Regions from separate parts of the Nocardioides nitrophenolicus genome, predicted to be linked through region 3. Evidence: riboswitches for the same ligand, from Rfam matches in the RefSeq annotation. Region 3 holds a riboswitch; each other region holds the start of a gene.

Region 1 (5,012 bases), 2.3 Mb from region 3:
GTACGACGCTCACCGCGTCCGCGCCGAGCATCCGGATCAGCGTCGTGCCGATGCCGGAGACGAGGGGGTCGCCGGAGGCCAGCGCCACGACGGAGCGGCCCGCGTGCTCGCGCAGGACGTCGGCCAGGGCTGCCATCGGGCGCGGCCAGGGACGTCGTACTTGGCCGGGAACGGACGGAATCAGAGCGAGATGGCGCTCGCCCCCCAGCAGCACCTCGGCACTGCCGACGAGCGCGCGGCCGGCGGGCGGCAGGTGGCCGTCGGCGGTGATCCCGACGACGGTGATCAGTCCACCCATCGCGGCGTCCAGACGCTGCCGTTGGGCTCCACCCGCGTGGCGGAGGCGCCGATGATCAGCAGGCACTTCATGTCGATCGCGTCGGTGTCGAGCGCACCCAGGGTGGTCGTCGTCAGCGACTCCTCGGCGCGGCCGACGTCGCGACCCACGACGACCACGGTGTCGGGCGAGCGGTGCTCCAGCAGGATCTTCTGCATCTCCACGACCTGCTCGCGACGCGAGCGGGACGCCGGGTTGTAGACGCCGAGCACCAGGTCGGCCTCGGCGATCGCCCGCAGCCGGCGCTCGACGACCGGCCACGGCTTGAGCCGGTCCGAGAGGCTGACGACCGCGAAGTCGGCACCGATCGGTGCGCCCGCCCGAGCGGCGACGGCCTGGACCGCGCTCACCCCCGGCAGCACCCGCACCGGGACCGTGGCGTGCTCCTGGTGCGCGGGGTCGGCGGCCGCCTCGAAGACCGCGGCGGCCATCCCGAACACCCCGGCGTCGCCCCCGGAGACGACGGCGACCCGCTCGCCCCGGAGGGCGAGGTCGAGCGCGAACCGGGCCCGGTCGACCTCGACCGTGTTGCCCGAGGCGTGCCGCTGGAGCCCCGGTCGCTGCGGCACCCGGTTGACGTACGGCGCGTAGCCGACGACGTGGTCGACCTCGGCCAACGCGGCGCTCGCCTCGGGGGTCAGCCAGCCGTCCGGGCCGGGGCCGAGGCCGACGACGAGGAGCTCCGCGGGTTGCGGTTTGGTCCCAAACCGCACGTTCTCGGGGTCGGAACCTGCGGTTTGGGACCAAACCGCAGACCCACGCATCCGCTCAGCGGAAGCCGGTCTCGCCGAGTCACCCGGGACCACGACGAGCGAGAAGTACGGCACCGAGTCGGCGTCGACCTCGGCGACGGGCAGCCAGCGCTCCTCGGCCTGGGAGGCCCGCTCGACGTACAGCGCCCCGTCGAGCCGGCCGGCGGCGGCGAGCGCACGGCGGACGGCGGGGAAGGTGCGGCCGAGCTTCATGATCACCGCGCCGTCGGTGTCGGCGAGGCGGCGCGCCAGCTCGGGCTCGGGGAGGGTGCCGGGCAGGACGGTCAGCACGTCGGTCTGCCGGACCAGGGGTGCGGGGACGGTGGCGGTGGCGGCGGCGAAGGCGGGGACGCCGGGCACCACGTCGACCGGGTACCGGTCGCGGAAGCGGTCGACGAGGTACATCGACGAGCCGTAGAACAGCGGGTCGCCCTCGGCGAGCAGGACGACGTCGCGTCCCGCGTCGAGGTGGGCGGCGAGCCGGGCCTCGCACTCGTCGTAGAAGGCGGCCAGCGCGCCGACGTACCCACCGGGATGGTCGGTCGCCCCGGTCGTCACCGGGTAGCGCAGCTCCTCCTCGACCACGCCGGCGGGGATCAGGTCGGCGGCGATCCGGCGGGCGTGCGACTCCTTGCGTACGCCGGCGTGGAAGGCGACGACGGCGGCCGCGCCGATCAGCCGGGCGGCCTTGAGGGTGATCAGCTCGGGGTCGCCGGGACCGATGCCGACGACGTGGAAGCGACCGGTCGACCGGGTCATTCCGCCTCCTGGGCGAGTGCGTTGACCGCGGAGGACGCCATCGCCGAGCCGCCGCGGCGCCCGCGGACGGTGACGAACGGGATGTCGATGCCGTGGTCGTCGGCGAAGGAGGCGAGCGCGTCCTTCGACTCGGCGGCGCCGATGAAGCCGACCGGGCAGCCGACGATGGCGGCGGGCCGGGGGCCGCCGGCGAGGATCAGCTCCAGCAGGTGGAAGAGGGCCGTGGGGGCGTTGCCGATGGCGACGACGGCGCCGTCGAGCAGCGGCTCCCACAGCGAGACGGCGGCGGCGGTCCGGGTCGTCGACCAGGCCGCGGCGAGGGCCGGGACCCGCTCGTCGGTGAGGAAGCAGTGCACCGGGTTGCCGGCGGGCAGCCGGCCGGCGGTGATGCCCATGGCGACCATCCGCGCGTCGCAGAGGATCGGCGCGCCCGCGTCGAGCGCGGCCCGCGCGGCGGTGACCAGGCGCGGGTGGATGACCAGGTCCTCGACGAGATCGGTCTGGCCGCTGCCGTGGATCATCCGGACGGCGACCTTCTCGGCCTCGGCCGGCACCCGGGCCAGGTCCGACTCCCGCCGGATGGTCGCGAACGAGTCGACGTAGATCGCCGGCCCGTCGGCGATGTAGTCGTAGCGGCGCGGGGGAGCGGTGAGCTCGGTCATCGGTTCTCCTCGGGGATGAGCACGCCCTGCCACGGCGTGACGATCACGGTCGGCGCGGTCCAGGCCGCGATGGTGGTCGAGTCCAGCCCGTCGTCGGGTACGCCGACGTGCCGGCCCCCCGCGACCGGGCCGAGGGGGAGCGGCCCGGTCGCGGCGGTGGCGCCCGGCGCGGGTGGGACCGCGGGGGCGAGGGGACGAGCGAGCTCGGGCACGTGCCATGGCGCCTCCGGCCCGGTGCCTCGGGCGGCGAGGAAGGCTCGGGCCACCGCGAGCAGCGCGGCGGGTGCGTCGGCGAGGGCGACCACCTCGCCCCACCCCTCGCCGACCCGCAGCTGGGCGGTGCCGCCGTCGAGCGCGACCAGGCCGAGGTCGAGGTGCTTGTCGGCCAGGTCGCCGCGCCCGTCGTCGAGGGTGAACAGGAAGCGGCCCGGGAGCGCGGCCACGGCATCGTCGGCGAGCAGCAGCGCGTCGAGCGCGGCCAGTACCGGGCGCAGGTCGGCGCGGCCGCCGGCGAGGCCGGTCTGCGGTGACACCAGGACGTTGCGTACCCGGTCGTGGGTGCGCGAGGGGAGCAGACCGGTCGCCTCCAGCGCGGCGAGCGCGGGCCCGGCCAGGGAGCCGTCCGTCGCGAGGGGCATGGCGCGGACCTGCAGGTTGGCGCGGCCGGTGACCCGGACCCGGCCGTCGCCGTACTCCTCGGCGACCGCGGCGAGCGCCCTCAGCGCCGGGAGCGGCACCCGGCCGCCGGGGACTCGGATCCGCACCAGGCCGCCGTCGTCGGCGGGCCAGGGGTGCACGATGCCGGGGCACCGGTCCGGACGGCTGCGCGCCATGGTGGAGGTCCTTCGAGGCCGGGGCTCCTCGCGATCGCCCCACATCGACCTCGCGACGGTCGGGCCGCAAGGGCCAGCAGGTCTTCGGACTCGGGATCATCCGGTGCGGAGCGTCTTCCCAGATCTCCGAGGAGATCCAGTGACCTCGTGCTCCGCCCGTCACCCACACCGCTGCGCGTCAGTCCCGGACTCACACCGGGTTCCCTTCGCTGGCACGGGCACCTTACCAAGCCCGGTGCTCGGGCCGGCTCGGTAGCCTGACCGCCATGCCCTCGCTCAAGGACGTCGTCGACCTCGTCCACGGCTGGTACCCGCCCGCGACCGCCGACGGCTGGGACGCCGTCGGGCTCGTGTACGGCGACCCCGAGCAGCCCGTGAAGCGGATCCTGCTGGCCGTCGACCCCACGCCCGAGGTCGCCGCGGAGGCGGCGGAGTGGAAGGCCGACCTGCTGCTCGTGCACCACCCGCTCTTCCTCAAGGGCGTCCACGGGGTCGCGGCGACCACCCCCAAGGGCCGCACCCTGCACGCGCTGGCGAAGGCCGACTGCGCGCTGCTCACCGCCCACACCAACGCCGACCAGGCCGTGGGCGGCGTCTCCGAGGCGTTCGCGGTCGCGCTCGGCCTCAAGGACCTCAGCCCGATCGTCCCGGCGCCGGGGGAGCCCTACGACAAGCTCACCGTGTTCGTGCCGGCCGACGCCGCCGCGCCGGTCCGGGCCGCGGTCGCCGAGGCCGGTGCCGGCCGGATCGGCGACTACGACTTCGCCTCCTTCACCAGCGCCCCCGGCGAGGGCCGGTTCCGTCCGCTCGACGGCGCGAACCCGATGATCGGGACCGTCGGTGAGCTGGAGACCGTCGAGGAGGTGCGGATCGAGGTCGTGCTCCCGCGGGACCGGCGCACCGAGGTCGTCCGCGCCATGCTGAGCGCGCACCCCTACGAGGAGCCGGCGTACGACGTCGTGGAGGTCGCCGACCCGCGGCTCGCCGGCGTCGGCACCGGCCGGATCGGCAGCGTCGAGCCCACCACGCTGGCCGGCTTCGCCGAGGCGGTGGCGGCCGCGCTCCCGCCGACCCACCACGGCGTCCGGGTGGCCGGCGACCCCGAGCGCCCGGTCAAGCGGGTGGCGGTCTGCGGCGGCGCGGGCGACTTCCTGCTCGACCGGCTGGCCGGCTCCGGCGCCGACGTCTACGTCACCAGCGACCTGCGCCACCACCCGGCCGCCGAGTTCCTCGAGAAGGGCGGACCCGCCCTGGTCGACGTCGCCCACTGGGCGGCCGAGTGGACCTGGCTGCCGGTGGTCGACCAGCTGCTCCGCGAGCGGCTCGGCGACGCGGTCGAGACCCGGGTGAGCGCGATCTGCACCGATCCTTGGACAATGCACCTGTGAACGCCGATCCCGCCGTCCAGCTCCGCCTGCTCGACCTGCAGGCCCTCGACTCCCAGGTCGACCAGCTGCGCCACCAGCGCACCAACCCGGCGCAGGCCGCGGAGATCAAGGACCTGCTCGGCAAGCGGGCCGACGTCGACGGCCGGCTGCGCGACCAGCGCATCGTCGTCGACGACCTCGCCGTGGCCCAGGCGAAGGCCGACGCCGACGTGGAGCAGGTCAAGGCGCGACGCACGCGAGACCGCGACCGGATGGACTCCGGCGCCATCACCGACCCCAAG
Region 2 (5,012 bases), 2.3 Mb from region 3:
TGCCGCTGCATGGCGCCGATCCAGCGCGGGTTGACGACGCGGGCGCGGAAGACGCGGTTGGTCTCCTCCTGCAGGGTGCGAGTCCGGACGGCGTCCGGCGTGGTCGAGTCGCCGACGTACGCCTTCGGGGCCGAGCCGGTCAGCGCGCGGATCGTGGCGACCATGCCGCCGTGGTACTGGAAGTAGTCGTCGCTGTCGGCGATGTCGTGCTCGCGGGTGTCGATGTTCTTGGCCGCGACCTTGATCCGCCGGTAGTTGGCGCGCATGTCGTCGGCCGCCGGTACGCCGTCGAGGTCGCGCCCGTAGGCGAAGCCGCCCCACGCGGTGTAGACCTCGGCGAGGTCGGCGTCGTCGCGCCACGAGCCGGACTCGACGGCCTGCAGGATGCCGGCGCCGTAGGAGCCCGGCTTGGAGCCGAAGATCCGGGTGCGTGCACGCCGCTCGTCGCCGTGCTCGGCCAGGTCAGCGGCGGCGTGGGCGCGCACGAAGTTCTGGTCGAGGGGCTCGTCGAGCTCGGCGACCATCCGCACGGCGTCGTCGAGCATCGCGACCACGTGGGGGAAGGCGTCGCGGAAGAAGCCGGAGATCCGCACGGTGACGTCGATCCGCGGCCGGCCGAGCTCCTCCAGCGGGATGACGGTCAGCGCGTGCACCCGCTTCGACGCCTCGTCCCACTCCGGACGTACGCCGAGCAGCGCGAGCACCTCGGCGATGTCGTCGCCCGACGTGCGCATCGCCGACGTGCCCCAGACGGAGAGGCCGACCGACTCCGGGTACGCAGCCTCCTCCTCGACGTAGCGCGCGAGCAGCGACTCGGCCATCGCCTGACCGGTCTGCCAGGCCAGCCGGGACGGGACGGCGCGCGGGTCGACGGTGTAGAAGTTGCGGCCGGTCGGGAGCACGTTGACCAGGCCCCGCAGCGGCGAGCCGGACGGGCCGGCCGGGACGTAGCCACCGTCCAGCGCGTGCAGGGTGTGGTCGAGCTCGTCCGTCGTCCGGGCCAGGCGCGGGACGACCTGGGTGGCCGCGAACGCCAGCACCTGCCGCACCTCGGGCGAGGCGTGCAGGTCGGCGACGCGGGCGGGGTCCCAACCCGCCTTCTCCATCGCCTCGACCAGCTCGCGTGCCTCGGCCTCGACCCGGTCGACCTCGGTGGTCGGCGCCTCCGGCGCGAGGCCGAGCGCGGCCCGCAGCCCTGGTACGGCGTGCGACTGCCCGCCCCACACCTGCGCCGCGCGCAGGATCGCGAGCACCAGGTTGACCCGTGCCTCCCCCTCGGGCGCCTGGCCGAGCACGTGCAGGCCGTCGCGGATCTGGACGTCCTTGATCTCGCACAGCCAGCCGTCGACGTGGAGCAGGAAGTCGTCGAAGTCGTCGTCCTCGGGCTTCTCCTCGAGGCCGAGGTCACGGTGCAGCTCGGCGGCGTGCATGAGCTGCCAGATCTCGCCGCGGATCGCGGCCAGCTTGGCCGGGTCCATCGCGGAGATCTTGTCGTACTCCTCGAGCAGGCCCTCGAGCCGCGCGATGTCGCCGTAGCTCTCGGCGCGCGCCATCGGCGGGACCAGGTGGTCGACGATCGTGGCGTGCGCGCGGCGCTTGGCCTGCGCCCCCTCGCCCGGGTCGTTGACGAGGAAGGGGTAGATCAGCGGCATGCTGCCGATCGCCGCGTCGGTGCCGCAGGACGCCGACAGCGCGGCGTTCTTGCCCGGCAGCCACTCCATCGAGCCGTGCTTGCCGAGGTGGACGACGGCGTGCGCGCCGAAGCCGTGCTCGACCCAGCGGTACGCCGCCAGGTAGTGGTGCGAGGGCGCCAGGTCGGGGTCGTGGTAGATCGCGACCGGGTTCTCGCCGAAGCCGCGGGGCGGCTGGATCATCAGCACGACGTTGCCGGCCCGCAGCGTGGCGAGCACGATCTCGCCGCTGTCGTTGACGAACAGCGTGCCGGGCGACTCGCCCCACGCCTCGACCATGTCGCCGCGCAGGTCGGCGGGCAGGTCTGCGGTCCAGGCGTCGTACTCGGCCTTGGTGATCCGCACGTGCGCGTCGGTGAGCTGGCCGGAGGTCAGCCACTCCTCGTCCTGGCCGCCGGCCGCGATGAGCGCGTGGATCAGGGTGTCGCCGGCCTCGGTGTCGTCCTCGAGATCGAGGACGCCGAAGCCGTCGCCGACGTCGTACCCGGCGTCGCGCAACCGGCGCAGCAGCCGCACCGCCGAGACGGGCGTGTCGAGGCCGACCGCGTTGCCGATCCGGGAGTGCTTGGTGGGGTAGGCGCTGAGCATGAGCGCGATCCGCTTCTCGGCGTTCGGCACCCGCCGCAGCCGCGCGTAGTTCACCGCGAGCCCGGCCACCCGGGCGGCGCGCTCCGGGTCGGCGACGTACGACGGCAGGCCCGCGTCGTCGAGCTCCTTGAACGAAAAGGGCGCGGTGCTGATCCGCCCGTCGAACTCGGGGATCGCCACCTGGTTGGCGTAGTCGAGCGGCGAGACGCCGTCGTCGGAGGCGTCCCACTCGGCCCGGCTGCTGGTCAGGCACAGGCCCTGCAGCACGGGGATGTCGAGCGCGGCGATCCGCTCCACGTCCCAGGTCTCGTCGTCGCCGCCCGCGCTCGCGCCGGCCGGGACGCTGCCGCCCGCGGCGAGCACGGTGACGACCAGCGCGTCGAGCTCACCGAGCGCGGTGAACAGCTCGTCGGGCGCGGCCCGCAGCGAGCCGGCGAAGATCGGCACCCCCACGGCCGACCCGGTCGCGTCGATCGCGTCGCACAGGGCGTGGACGAAGGCGGTGTTCCCGCTGGCCTGGTGGGCGCGGTAGAAGAGGACGCCCACCCGCGATAGTCCCTGCTCAAAAGCACCGGTTCTCGGGGCATCTCGGTGCTTTTGAGCAGGGACTATCGCACCAGGCCGCTCGACCAGGCCCCAGGCCGGGATCACCTCCGGGGCCTCGAAGCCCTCACCGGTGAGCAGCACCGTGTCGGAGAGGAAGGCGTGCAGCTGGGCCAGGTTCCGCGGGCCGCCCTCGGCCAGGTAGCGGTGCGCCTCGGCCGCGAGCCCGACCGGGACCGTCGAGGTCTCCATCAGCTCCGCGCTCGGTGTCTGCTCGCCGCCGAGCACCACCAGCGGACGCCCGGTGGCCCGCAGCGCGGCCAGCTCGCCGTCGTACTGCTGGGGGGAGCCGAGCAGCCGGACGACGACCAGGTCGCTCCCCTCGGCCAGCGCGACGAGGCCGTCGAGGGTCGAACGGTTCGGGTTGGCCCACCCGTAGTCGGCCCCGCTCGCCCGCGCGGACAGCAGGTCGGTGTCGGACGTGGACAGCAGTGCGATGCGCGCCATGACGCTCAAGGCCTCCTCGGGGTTCTCGCCCCTCATCGGTAGGTGTGTCCGCGGCCAGTGTCTGGCTGCCCGCCGCCACGAGGGCGTCGGGGTCACAGTGGCGGAACCGCCCCGGTCTCACACCGGGTTCCTGGGCCGCGGACCTGTGGGAGCTCAGCCTACGGTGGTCCCATGCAGGATCAGCAGGCGCCCGGCATTCCCGTGGCCGTGCACGGCCACCCCAACCTGGACACCCTCCTGCTGTGGCACCCCGCGGTCCGCACCGACGCCGACGCCGTCGGCGCCCTGGCGAGCCGGATCGCGACCCGCGGCGGGGTGCGGGTCGTCGTACCGACCTGGGAGGACGGGCGCGACCTGCTCCGCTCGATCCGCTACGCCCGCGGCTCGGCCGTGCACCCGCCGGACCACCTCACCGTCGTCGGGTACGGCGAGGCCGGCATCGCCGCGCTGAGCCTGGCCCAGCACCAGCGCCGCCTCGGGATCGGCCTGCGCCGGGTGACCTGCGTCGACGGCGGCCCCGACTTCACCGACCCGATCAGCGGCCGGCCGCTCGGCGTACCGGCGGCGCGGCCGGACGCGGTCGCCACCGAGGTCGACGTCGTCGCGTCGGCGGACCCGGCCTGGGCAGAGGCGACGGCGACCTCGTGGCAGGCCGCGGGATGGGCCGCCACGCTCGTCCCGGCCGATCAGTTCACCTGGCGGGTCAGCCCCTCCCAGTAGGGCGCGCGGAGCTTGAACTTCTGCAGCTTGCCGGTCGCGGTCCGGGCCAGCTCGTCGCGGAACTCCACCGACGTCGGCGCCTTGTAGCCGGCCAGCCGGTCCTTGCACCAGCGGATCAGCTCGGCCTCCATCTCGAGGCCGGCGCTCGTGTCGGGGGTCAGTACGACGAGCGCCTTGATCGTCTCGCCCCACTTCTCGCTCGGTACGCCGATCACCGCGACCTCGGCGACGGCCGGGTGCGAGAACAGGGTGTCCTCGACCTCGATCGAGGTGACGTTCTCGCCGCCGGTGATGATCACGTCCTTCTTGCGGTCGGCGATGGTGAGGTAGCCGTCGTCGCCGAGGTAGCCGCCGTCTCCGGTGTGGAACCAGCCGTCCTTCAGCGCCGCGGCCGACTCCTCGGGCTGCTCCCAGTAGCCCTCGAGGATCACGTTCGAGCGGGCCAGCACCTCGCCGGCTCCCTCCTCCGACTCGTCGATCGCCAGCCGTACGCCGATCGCCGGCGCCCCGGCGCGGGTGAGCCGGGTGGCGCGCTCCTCGGCCGAGAGGTCGTCCCACTCGGCGCGGGTGCGGTTGATGGTCAGCAGCGGCGAGGTCTCGGTGAGGCCGTAGATCTGGATGAACTCCCAGCCCAGCTCCTCCTGGACCCGGATGACGGTCTTGGTCGGCGGCGGGGCGCCGGCCATGATGATCCGCACCTTGTCGCGCCCGGGGATCTCGCCCTCCCAGGTCTGCGCGGCCTCCAGCACCGCGGCCGCGACCGCCGGCGCCGCGCACATCACGGTGACCCCGTGGTCGCGGACCCGGCGCAGGATCTCGGCGCCGTCGACCTTGCGCAGGATGATGTGACGGGCGCCGACGCCGGTCATCGCGAACGGCATCCCCCAGCCGTTGGCGTGGAACTGCGGCAGCGTGTGGAGGTAGACGTCGCGGTCGCTGATGCCGGCGTGCAGGCCGAAGGTC
Region 3 (5,012 bases):
TGCAGAACCGGTTGGCGGCGTCCTTGAAGGTCATCCAGCCGTTGCCGGTCTGGGCGAGGGTGCGCATCATCTTGGCGTAGAGGTCGCGGGCCTTGACCTGACGCACGTACCGGCCCTCGGCCTCGATCCGGCGGTAGGCCTCGTCGAACGCGGTGCCCCACAGGTCCGGCAGCTCCGGCGCCTCGTTCGGGTCGATGAGCGACCACGTCTCGTCGGCCTCGACCCGGCGCATGAACTCGTCGGGGATCCAGTGCGCCAGGTTGAGGTTGTGGGTCCGCCGGGCGTCCTCGCCGGTGTTGTCGCGCAGCTCGAGGAACTCCTCGACGTCGGGGTGCCACGGCTCCAGGTAGACGCATGCCGCGCCCTTGCGGCGCCCGCCCTGGTTGACCGCGGCGACCGAGGCGTCCAGCGTGCGCAGGAACGGCACGATCCCGTTGGACTGGCCGTTGGTGCCGCGGATCAGCGCGCCGCGCGAGCGGACCCGGGAGAAGCCGATGCCGATCCCGCCGGCGAACTTCGAGAGCTGGGCGACCTGGAGGTAGCGCGCGTAGATCGAGTCGAGCTCGTCGCGCGGGCTGTCGACGAGGTAGCACGACGACATCTGGGTGTGCCGGGTGCCGGAGTTGAAGAGCGTCGGGCTGCTCGGCAGGTAGGCCAGGCTCGACATCAGCCGGTAGAAGCCGATCGCCTCCTGCGGGGTGCGGGACAGGCCGCAGGCCACGCGCAGCAGGAAGTACTGCGGCGTCTCCAGCACCAGCCGGGTCGTCGGGTGCCGCAGCAGGTAGCGGTCGTAGACCGTGCGCAGGCCGAAGTACTCGAAGCGGCGGTCGGCGTCCTCGTCGATCGCGAAGTCGAGCTTGCGGGCGTTGTCCTTGACGAAGGCGGCGGTCTCGTCGCCGATCACGCCCTCGGCGTGGCCCAGCGCGACGGACTGGCTGAACGAGGCCACGCCCTGGTTGCGGACCTCCTTGTCGACGTACCCGGCGAGCAGCCGGGCCGCCAGTCGCGAGTACGCCGGCTCCTCGCCGATCAGCTCGGCCGCGGTCTGGATCGAGAGCCGGTCGAGCTCGGCGGTGGTCGCGCCGTCGTACAGGCCGCTGATGGTGCGCGTGGCGACCCGCATCGGGTCGACGTCGGGCAGGTCGGCACTGACCCGGTCGACGGCGCGGACGATCTTGGTGACGTCGACGCTCTCGGTCTCGCCGTTGCGCTTGCGCACCGTCATGGTGGTGCGGGTGGGTGACTCGGTGACGGTCACTGGCTTCTCCCCTCGGAGTCTGGCTCGCGAGGGGACGACAGCAGGGGAGGCGCCCCGTCGTCGGCAGGCGCCTGCTCAGCCGTCGGCCTTCCCACGAGGCCTCGGACCACCGCACCCGGCGGGCGCGGTGCGCTGGCAGGTCTTCGGACTCGCGGGCGTCTCCTCGAAAGGAGTCCTACTGGCCGTCGCTTCCCAGGTCGCACGTCGCGACCCAGTGCTGTGTGACGGCGGTCGTTCCCACTCACCGCTGCGGGGCAGTCCCGGACTTCCACCGGGTTCCCTCTTGCCTCCGCGCCCCTGGGTGGGGCGAGGAACCAGCTACGAGAACCACCATATGTAGTGGTTGCTCAGATCCGTGGGACCTAGATCTGGTGTCGGCGTGTCGGGTGCCCCGGAGGTGAGATATCCCACCAAGAGCGCCCGGGCGGCGCGTGCTAGCGTCCGCATCGCCAGTCGTGCTCACGAAGCAACGTGAGTCAGGGAACCCGGTGAGAGTCCGGGACTGACGCGCAGCGGTGAGGGTGACGGGCGGGGCAACACGCCACTGGTGGCGGGCAGCAGACACTCGGCTGACCGACTCCGGGAAGGCGCTCCGTCCGGTCGATCCCGAGTCCGAAGACCTGCTGGCCGTGGATCTCGAGGGTCCGCGACACACCCGCACCACAGGCTTCGCGCAAGAGCCTCGGACCCGAAAAGAGTGACCGTGACGTCGTTCCGTCGTACCCGCTTCCTGCCTGCCCTGGCCGCCCTGCCGCTCCTCCTCGCCGGGTGCGCCGGCGCTCCCGAGGCCGAGGACAAGGGCCCTGCCACCACGACCGGCTTCCCGGTGAAGGCCAGCAGCTGCGGCTTCACCTCGACCATCACCGCGCCGCCTGAGCGCGCGGTGACCATGAACCAGGGCGCGACCGAGGTCATGCTCGCGCTCGACCTGTCCGACCGGATGGCCGGCACGGCGTACCTCGACGACGCGGTGCCGCAGAAGTGGCAGCCGGCGTACGACGAGGTGAAGGTGCTCGCCAAGGAGTACCCCGACAACGAGACCCTGCTCGCCGCGAAGCCGGACTTCGTCTACGCGTCGTACGCCAGCGCCTTCGACGCCGACAACGCCGGCGCCCAGGACGAGCTGACCAAGCTCGGCATCGGCTCGTTCCTCTCGCTCTTCGGCTGCGGCGAGAACAAGCCCAGCGCCGACGTCTCGTTCGACTCGGTGTGGGACGAGATCGAGATCGTCGCCGACGTCTTCGGCGTCCCCGAGCGCGCCGACGCGCTGGAGAGGGAGCAGCAGGGTCAGCTCGACACCCTCGCCGCGGACAAGCCGGGCGACGGCCTGGACGTCTTCTGGTTCGACTCCGGCGACAAGACCGCGTTCGCCGGTGCCGGCGAGGGCGGCCCGCAGCTGATCCTCGACGCCGTGGGCGCGACCAACGTCTTCGGCGACGTCGAGGGCGGCTGGGCCGACGTGAGCTGGGAGCGGGTCGTCAAGTCCGACCCCGACGTGATCGTGCTGGCCGACGCGAGCTGGTCCACGGCCGACGACAAGATCGCGATGCTCGAGAAGGACCCGGTGCTCAAGAACCTGCGCGCGGTCAAGGCGAAGCGATACGTCGTGATCCCGTTCTCGGAGTCCACGCCCGGCGTGCGGCTGGCCGACGGAGCCGTCTCCGTCGGCGCCCAGCTCGCCGACCTGCCCCCGCTGGGCTGATGCTGCAGGCGGCCCGGCCGTCCCGGCCGGCGCGCACCCGGTCGGGAACGGGCCTCGTCGCGGGCGCCGCGCTCACCGTCGCCCTCGTCGCCACCGTCGTGGTGGCGGTGGGGATCGGCTCGGTGCACGTGCCCGCCGGCGACGTGGTCGACGTGGTGCTGCGCCGGATCGGCCTGCCGGTCGACGGCGTGACCCTCATCGACGACCGCATCGTCTGGCAGCTCCGGATGCCCCGCGTGGTGGGCGCCGCGGCCACCGGCGCCGGGCTGGCGCTGGCCGGCGCGGTGCTGCAGTCGCTGACCCGCAACGACCTGGCGGATCCCTACCTGCTCGGCATCTCCGGCGGCGCGACCGTCGGCGCGGTGACGGTGATCGTGCTCGGCGTCAGCGTCGCCGGGCTGGCCGGCAGCGCCCTGGTCGGTACGGCAGCCTTCGTCAGCGCCCTGGCCGCCCTTGCCCTGGTGCTCCTCCTCGCGACCGGGCGCTCCGGCGAGCTGCCCCCGGCCCGCACCGTGCTCGCCGGCGTCGCGGTCGGTCAGATGTGCGCGGCATTCACCTCGTTCGTGGTGATCATGGCCGGCGACCACGACGCCGCCCGGCGGGTGCTGGCCTGGACCATGGGCTCACTCGCCGGCGTGCGCTGGCACAGCGCCGGGGTGCTCGTCGCCGTCACGCTCGTCGCCCTCGTCGCGATCCTGCTGTACGCCGCCGACCTCGACGCCTTCGCGTTCGGGGACTCCTCGGCGGCCTCGCTCGGCGTCTCGATCCGGCGCACCCGCTGGGTGCTGCTGATCGGCACCGCGCTGCTCACCGCGTGCCTGGTCGCCTACACCGGGGCGATCGGGTTCGTCGGGCTCGTCGTGCCGCACGTCGTCCGGCTGGTGTGCGGGCCGCTGCACCGGCGGCTGCTGCCGCTGAGCGCACTGGCCGGCGCGGTGCTCATGATCTGGGCCGACACCGTCGCCCGCTCGCTGGTCGACGGCCAGGAGATCCCGATCGGCGTGGTGACCGCGGTGCTCGGGGCGCCGCTGTTCGCCTACCTGCTGCGGCGCGAGTCGAGGGCGCGATGAGGATCCACGCCGAGGGCGTCACCTGGGGCGTGCGCAGCCGCACGATCGTCCACGACATCACGCTCGACTGCCCGGCCGGCACCATCACCGGCCTGCTCGGCCCCAACGGCTCGGGCAAGACCACGCTGCTGCACGTGATGTCCGGGCTGCGCCGGCCGGCCTCCGGCACGGTCCGGCTCGGGGACGACGACGTGCACCGCCTGCCCGCCCGGGTGCGCGCGCGGCGGATCGCCGTCCTGGAGCAGCACACGTCGACCTCGCTGCCGCTCACCGCGCGCCAGGTCGTCGAGCTGGGCCGGATCCCGCACCGCGGCCGCTGGCCCGCGGCGCGCGACGAGGGCGCCGGCGAGGTCGCCGAGGCGATGCGGCGCAGCGGCGTCGACCACCTCGCCGACCAGGACTGGAGCACCCTGTCCGGCGGCGAGCGGCAACGCGTGCAGCTGGCCCGGGCGCTCAGCCAGGAGCCCGACGTCCTCATGCTCGACGAGCCGACCAACCACCTCGACCTGGCCCACCAGCTCGACCTGCTGGCCACGGTCCGCGCCCTCGGCCGGACCACGGTCGCCGCGCTGCACGACCTCGACCTGGCCGCCGCCTTCTGCGACCGGCTCGTCGTGCTGCGGGCGGGCCGGGTGGTCGCGGCGGGCTCGCCCGACGAGGTGCTGACCGCGGACCTGGTCCGCGACGTCTACGGCGTCGAGGCGACCGTCTGGCGCCACGACCACTCCGGCCGGCTGCACGTCGTGTGGCACGACCCCCGGGCGGCCCGGTGAGCCGCGCGGTGGTGCTGGTCCCGCTGGGCGTCGACGCCGGACGGTACGCCGCGGAGCTGGCCGAGGTCGCCGCGGCCACCGGGGCGTCGCTCGCCTTCCTGCAGGCGGGCTCTCCGAGCGTGACCGACGAGCTGGACCGGCTCGCCGGGCTCGGCGTACGGCAGGTCGAGCTGGTCGGGCTCGGGCTGGGCGCGCCGACGGCCCGGTCC
Region 4 (5,012 bases), 690 kb from region 3:
GCAGGCCCGGCTCCAGGAGGCCCGCTCGCGAGTCGCGCTGGGCGCCGCGCTGCGTCGTACCGGACGGCGGGTCGAGGGCCGCGAGCAGCTCCGGATCGGCCGCGAGCTGGCGCACCGTCTCGGCGCGGCCGGCCTCGCCGAGCGGGCCACCACCGAGCTCGCCCTGGCCGGCGGCCGGGCCGGGCGGATCGAGACGACCGGCGTCGCGGCGCTCACCTCGGCCGAGCGACGGGTCGTCGAGCTGGCCGCCACCGGGCTGCGCAACCGCGACATCGCCCAGCGGCTGTTCCTCAGCACCAAGACCGTCGAGGTGCACCTCTCGCGCGCCTACCGCAAGCTCGGCGTGGGACGCGACGGTCTCGCCGCCCGGCTCGCCGCGGACGCGTAGGAGACTGGGGACCATGGCCGCCCACGACACCCGGATGCTGCTCCTGGGCGCGGTCGCGCTCTTCGAGCCGGTCAACGGCTACCAGATCCGCCGTGAGCTGCTGTCGTGGAGCGTCGACGACTGGGCCCACCTCAACCCGGGCTCGATCTACAACGGCCTGGCCACGTTGACCAAGCAGGGCTTCCTGGTGCGCCACGACCTCGACGACGGCGGCCGGGAGGTTGCGGTCTACGAGTCGACGGCGACCGGGCGCACCGAGCTCGAGCGCCTGGTGACCGCCGGCCTCGAGGAGGTCAGCGTCGTCGACCGCAAGGCGTTCAGCGCGGCCTTCGGACTGCTTCCGCTCGTCCCGCCCGAGAACGCGCTGCGGTCCCTGGTACGCCGACGGGTCGCCCTGGAGCAGCTGGTCGCCCGGCTCGCCACCCCGCCCGAGCCCGGCGACGCCCCGCCGCACGCCCTGCGCGGCGTGGTGATGTGGCTCGATCTCGCGGTGGCCGAGCTGGCCTGGCTGCGCGAGACCATCGAGGAGCTCGAGGCGGGCCGACTCGCGCTCGACGCGACGACCTGGACGCCGCCCGCGGACGACCCGGGCTGGCAGATGAACGCCGACCGCGAGCGGTACCGGGCGCTCCTCGGCGGCTGAGCCCGACCGCCACCGACCACCGGCGCGGCGGGCGCTGCTAGGCTCCGAACGCCAGTCAAGCCACCAGTGGCCAGGGAATCCGGTGAGAGTCCGGAGCTGACGCGCAGCGGTGAGGGTGACGGGCGGAGCAGGCAGTAGCCAGCCACTGGACCCCGGTCTGGGAAGGCGCCCCGTCCGATGGATCCCGAGTCCGAAGACCTGCTGGCTTCCGCGGACCGACCGGACCGCGCGAACCCGATGGACAGGCCCCGCGACCCGGGCTTGCGGACCACGACGGTGAGACCCGTATGCGCCACCCCACCCGTTCCTCCTCCGCCCTGCTCCTGAGCGGCGTCCTGCTGCTCGGCGCGCTGACCGGCTGCGGCTCCACCGACGCCGACGACCCGGGCGCGGCCGCGCCACCGACCTCCGACGCCGGCTACCCGGTCGGGCTCGCCAACTGTGACGTCGACGTGACCGTGACCGCGCCGATCGAGCGGGCCGTGGCCGTCAACCAGCCCGCGCTCGAGCTGCTCCTCGCGCTCGGCCTCGGCGACCGGATGGCCGGCTACGCCATCAGCGACGACAGCGTGCTGCCCGCGCTCGAGGCCGAGCGGGCGAAGGTGGAGCCGTTCGCGGCGGAGTTCCCGTCCTTCGAGTCGGTGCTCGACCGCGACCCGGACCTCCTCTACACCACCTTCGACTACACCTTCACCGACGAGGGCATCGCCGACCGCGGGCGGTTCACCGAGCTCGGCGTGCCGACGTACCAGTCGCCGAGCGAGTGCGCCGGGCAGGAGGCCGAGGTCCAGCACCGGCTCACCCTCGACGACCAGTACGCCGAGATCACCGACATCGCGCGGCTGTTCGGCGTGCCCGACAGGGGCGCGGAGCTGGTCGCCGACCTGAGGCGCCGCGCCGAGGCGGCCCAGCCGGCCCAGCAGGCCGCGGGCACGGGCGAGATCACCTTCGCGTGGTGGTACGCCGCCACGAAGACCCCCTACATCGCGGGCTGCTGCGGCGCACCCGGCCTGATGACCCGTGCGGTCGGGGCCACCAACGCGTTCGAGGACTCCGACCAGTACTGGCCCGAGATCGGCTGGGAGAGCCTGCTCGAGCGCGACCCGACGGTGCTCGTGCTCGCCGACCTGGGCCGCGGCGGCGACGGCGACAGCGCCCGGGCGAAGATCGACTTCCTCGAGTCCGACCCGGTCGCCCGTCGGCTGACCGCGGTCAAGGAGAGGCGCTACATCATTCTCGACGGCACCACGATGGACCCGTCGATCCGCAACGTCGACGGCATCGAGCAGCTCGCCGCCGGCCTGCGCGACCTGGGGCTGGCGGGGTGACCGGGGTGACCGGGGTGACCGGGGTGAGCAGCGCCGACCTGCTCGAGCGCTGGGACCGGCAGCAGGCGGCGTACATCGCCGAGCGCGAGGGCCGCTTCGCCGCGATGCTCGACGTCCTCGACCTGCAGTGCGGCGGCGAGCCGGCCGTCGTGGTCGACCTGGCGTGCGGGCCCGGCTCGCTTTCGTTCCGGGTGCTGGAGCGCTTCCCCCGGGCGCGGGTGCTCGGCGTCGACCACGACCCGGCGCTGCTGGCGCTGGCCCGTGAGGCCGGCGAGCGGTACGGCGACCGGGTGGCCTTCGTGGACGACGACCTCACCGCCGACGGCTGGGTCGAGCGCCTGCGGGCGCACGTCGGGGACGAGCCGGTCGCGGGCGTCGTCTCGACGACGGCGCTGCACTGGCTCTCGCCCGCCCAGCTGGTCGCGGCCTACCGCGACGCCCGCGACCTGCTCGCCGACGACGGCGTCCTGCTCGACGGCGACCACTTCCGCTACGACCACCGGCAGCCGCGGCTGCGCTCCTGGGCGGCCGAGCACGACCGGCGTACCCAGGAGGCGGCGTTCGACCGGGGCGCCGAGCCGTGGGACACCTGGTGGTCGGAGCTGTCCGCCCGCGCCGGGTACGCCGAGCTGGTCGCCGAGCGCGACCGGCGCTTCGCGGACCGGCCGGCGCCGGAGGCGACCGGTGTCGGCTTCCGGCTCGCGGCGCTGGCGCAGGCCGGGTTCGCCGAGCACGGCACGGTGTGGCAGCTCTTCGACGACTTCGTCGTCTACGGGGTGGCTTGACCTCCCGGCTCCGGCTGGCGACCGCGGTCGTCGTCGGCACCGCCCTGGTGCTGCTCTCGGTGGCGACGGCGACGATCGTGGGGCCCGCCGACCTGTCGGTGGGCGAGGTGCTCGCCGTCGTGCGCGAGCATCTCGGCGGTCCGCCGGCGGAGCTCTCCCGCCTGCGGGCGGCGATCGTGTGGGAGCTGCGCCTGCCGCGCAGCATCCTCGCGGCGGCCTGCGGCGCGGGGCTGGCGGTGTGCGGCGCGGTGCTGCAGTCCCTGCTGCGCAACCCCCTGGCCGACCCCTTCGTCCTCGGGATCTCTTCGGGCGCCTCGACCGGCGCGGTCGTGGTGGCGGTGCTCGGCATCGGCGCGGGCGCCCTGGGCCTGACCGGGGGCGCCTTCCTCGGCGCGCTGGTGTCCTTCGCGCTCGTCGTGCTGCTCGCCTGGGCGGCCGGCTCCGGACCCGACAAGCTGATCCTGGCCGGTGTCGCCGGCACCCAGCTCTTCTCCGCGCTGACCTCGTTCATCGTGCTGACGTCCGCGGATCCCGAGCAGACCCGCGGCGTCCTGGTCTGGCTGCTCGGCTCCCTCGGCGGGGCGCGCTGGTCCGACGCCCTCCTCGTCAGCGCGGTCGTGGCGGCGGGGACGGTGGTCTGCATCGTGCTGGCCCGCTCCCTCGACGCGTTCGCGTTCGGGACCGACGCCGCCGGCGCCCTCGGCATCGGGGTCGGCCGCACCCGGGCGGTGCTGCTGGTCACAACAGCAGCCATCACGGCGGTCGCGGTCGCCGCGGCCGGCGCGATCGGCTTCGTCGGCCTGGTGCTGCCGCACGCCGCGCGCGCCGTCGTCGGCCCCCGGCACCGCGCCCTGATCCCGATCACTGCCCTGGCCGGCGCCGTCTTCCTGGTCTGGGCCGACACGGTCGCCCGGGTGCTCGTCGCGCCGCAGGAGCTGCCGGTCGGCGTGGTGACCGCGCTGGTCGGCGTACCGGCGTTCGCGCTCGTGCTGCGCCGCCGCGGGAGGCGCGGATGAGCCTGCACGCGCGGGCCGTCAGCTGGCGGCGCGGGGGCCGGCTGGTCGTCGACGACGTGTCGCTGGACGTGCCCGAGAGCGCCACGGTCGGCCTGCTCGGGCCGAACGGGTCCGGGAAGTCCTCGCTGCTGCGCCTGCTCGCCGGGAGCCGGCGCCCGTCGTCCGGCGTGGTCACCCTCGACGACCTCCCGGTGCGTCAGTGGCGACGGCGCACCCTGGCCCGCCGGGTCGCCGTCGTCGACCAGCACGCCGACACGACCGTGGCCCTCACGGTCGCCGACGTCGTGGCGCTCGGCCGGATCCCGCACCAGGGGCCGTGGCGCCCGCACGACGCCGCCGACGACGCCGCCGTGGCGGCCGCGGCCGACGCCGTCGGGATCGGCCACCTGCTCGACCGCGGCTGGGACGCGCTGTCCGGCGGCGAGCGGCAGCGCGCCCAGCTGGCGCGGGCCCTGGCCCAGGAGCCGCGCGAGCTGCTCCTCGACGAGCCCACCAACCATCTCGACGTCGCCCACCAGCTCGAGCTGCTCACCCTGGTCCGCCGGCTGCCCGTCACCGCGGTCATCGCGCTGCACGACCTCAACCTCGCCGCCCAGTTCTGCGATCTGCTGCTCGTGCTGCGCGAAGGGCGGGTGGTGGCCGGTGGACCGCCGCTGGAGGCACTGACCCCCGAGCTGGTCGCGGAGGTGTACGACGTGCGGGCCCAGGTGGTCGCCGACGCGCACGGCACGTGGGTGCGGATCCTCGGCCGGCGCTGAGGAATTCCCGTCGCCGATGAGTCGGCGTCGGTGGCATGGTCTGTGCTGGGGGAAGGCGGGCGGGAGCCCGCTTGACGGCGCCGTGTTCAATCTT

The links. A riboswitch is a leader RNA that binds a small molecule or an ion and turns the genes downstream of it on or off. The one in region 3 is predicted to bind cobalamin.
Region 1: it holds a riboswitch for cobalamin, as region 3 does, so the genes downstream of both, JOD66_RS24370 (ferredoxin-like domain-containing protein) here and JOD66_RS13260 (ribonucleoside-diphosphate reductase subunit alpha) in region 3, are expected to answer to the same signal.
Region 2: it holds a riboswitch for cobalamin, as region 3 does, so the genes downstream of both, cobN (cobaltochelatase subunit CobN) here and JOD66_RS13260 (ribonucleoside-diphosphate reductase subunit alpha) in region 3, are expected to answer to the same signal.
Region 4: it holds a riboswitch for cobalamin, as region 3 does, so the genes downstream of both, JOD66_RS09990 (ABC transporter substrate-binding protein) here and JOD66_RS13260 (ribonucleoside-diphosphate reductase subunit alpha) in region 3, are expected to answer to the same signal.

The regions. Positions count from the first base shown of each region.
Region 1 is NZ_JAFBBY010000001.1:5,062,746-5,067,757, forward strand. Features, by position in the region: gene cbiE (precorrin-6y C5,15-methyltransferase (decarboxylating) subunit CbiE) at 1-298, opposite strand, end outside; gene cobJ (precorrin-3B C(17)-methyltransferase) at 286-1,848, opposite strand; gene JOD66_RS24365 (precorrin-8X methylmutase) at 1,845-2,510, opposite strand; gene JOD66_RS24370 (ferredoxin-like domain-containing protein) at 2,507-3,343, opposite strand; cobalamin riboswitch at 3,402-3,572, opposite strand; gene JOD66_RS24375 (Nif3-like dinuclear metal center hexameric protein) at 3,610-4,731, shown strand; gene JOD66_RS24380 (zinc ribbon domain-containing protein) at 4,728-5,012, shown strand, end outside.
Region 2 is NZ_JAFBBY010000001.1:5,042,904-5,047,915, reverse strand. Features, by position in the region: gene cobN (cobaltochelatase subunit CobN) at 1-3,329, opposite strand, end outside; cobalamin riboswitch at 3,365-3,484, opposite strand; gene JOD66_RS24270 (hypothetical protein) at 3,501-4,049, shown strand; gene JOD66_RS24265 (AMP-binding protein) at 4,016-5,012, opposite strand, start outside.
Region 3 is NZ_JAFBBY010000001.1:2,723,240-2,728,251, reverse strand. Features, by position in the region: gene JOD66_RS13260 (ribonucleoside-diphosphate reductase subunit alpha) at 1-1,258, opposite strand, end outside; cobalamin riboswitch at 1,376-1,592, opposite strand; cobalamin riboswitch at 1,694-1,898, shown strand; gene JOD66_RS13255 (ABC transporter substrate-binding protein) at 1,956-2,960, shown strand; gene JOD66_RS13250 (FecCD family ABC transporter permease) at 2,960-4,030, shown strand; gene JOD66_RS13245 (ABC transporter ATP-binding protein) at 4,027-4,803, shown strand; gene JOD66_RS29500 ((2Fe-2S) ferredoxin domain-containing protein) at 4,800-5,012, shown strand, end outside.
Region 4 is NZ_JAFBBY010000001.1:2,034,327-2,039,338, forward strand. Features, by position in the region: gene JOD66_RS29055 (AAA family ATPase) at 1-388, shown strand, start outside; gene JOD66_RS09985 (PadR family transcriptional regulator) at 402-1,031, shown strand; cobalamin riboswitch at 1,067-1,251, shown strand; gene JOD66_RS09990 (ABC transporter substrate-binding protein) at 1,319-2,359, shown strand; gene JOD66_RS09995 (class I SAM-dependent methyltransferase) at 2,356-3,144, shown strand; gene JOD66_RS10000 (FecCD family ABC transporter permease) at 3,141-4,160, shown strand; gene JOD66_RS10005 (ABC transporter ATP-binding protein) at 4,157-4,918, shown strand.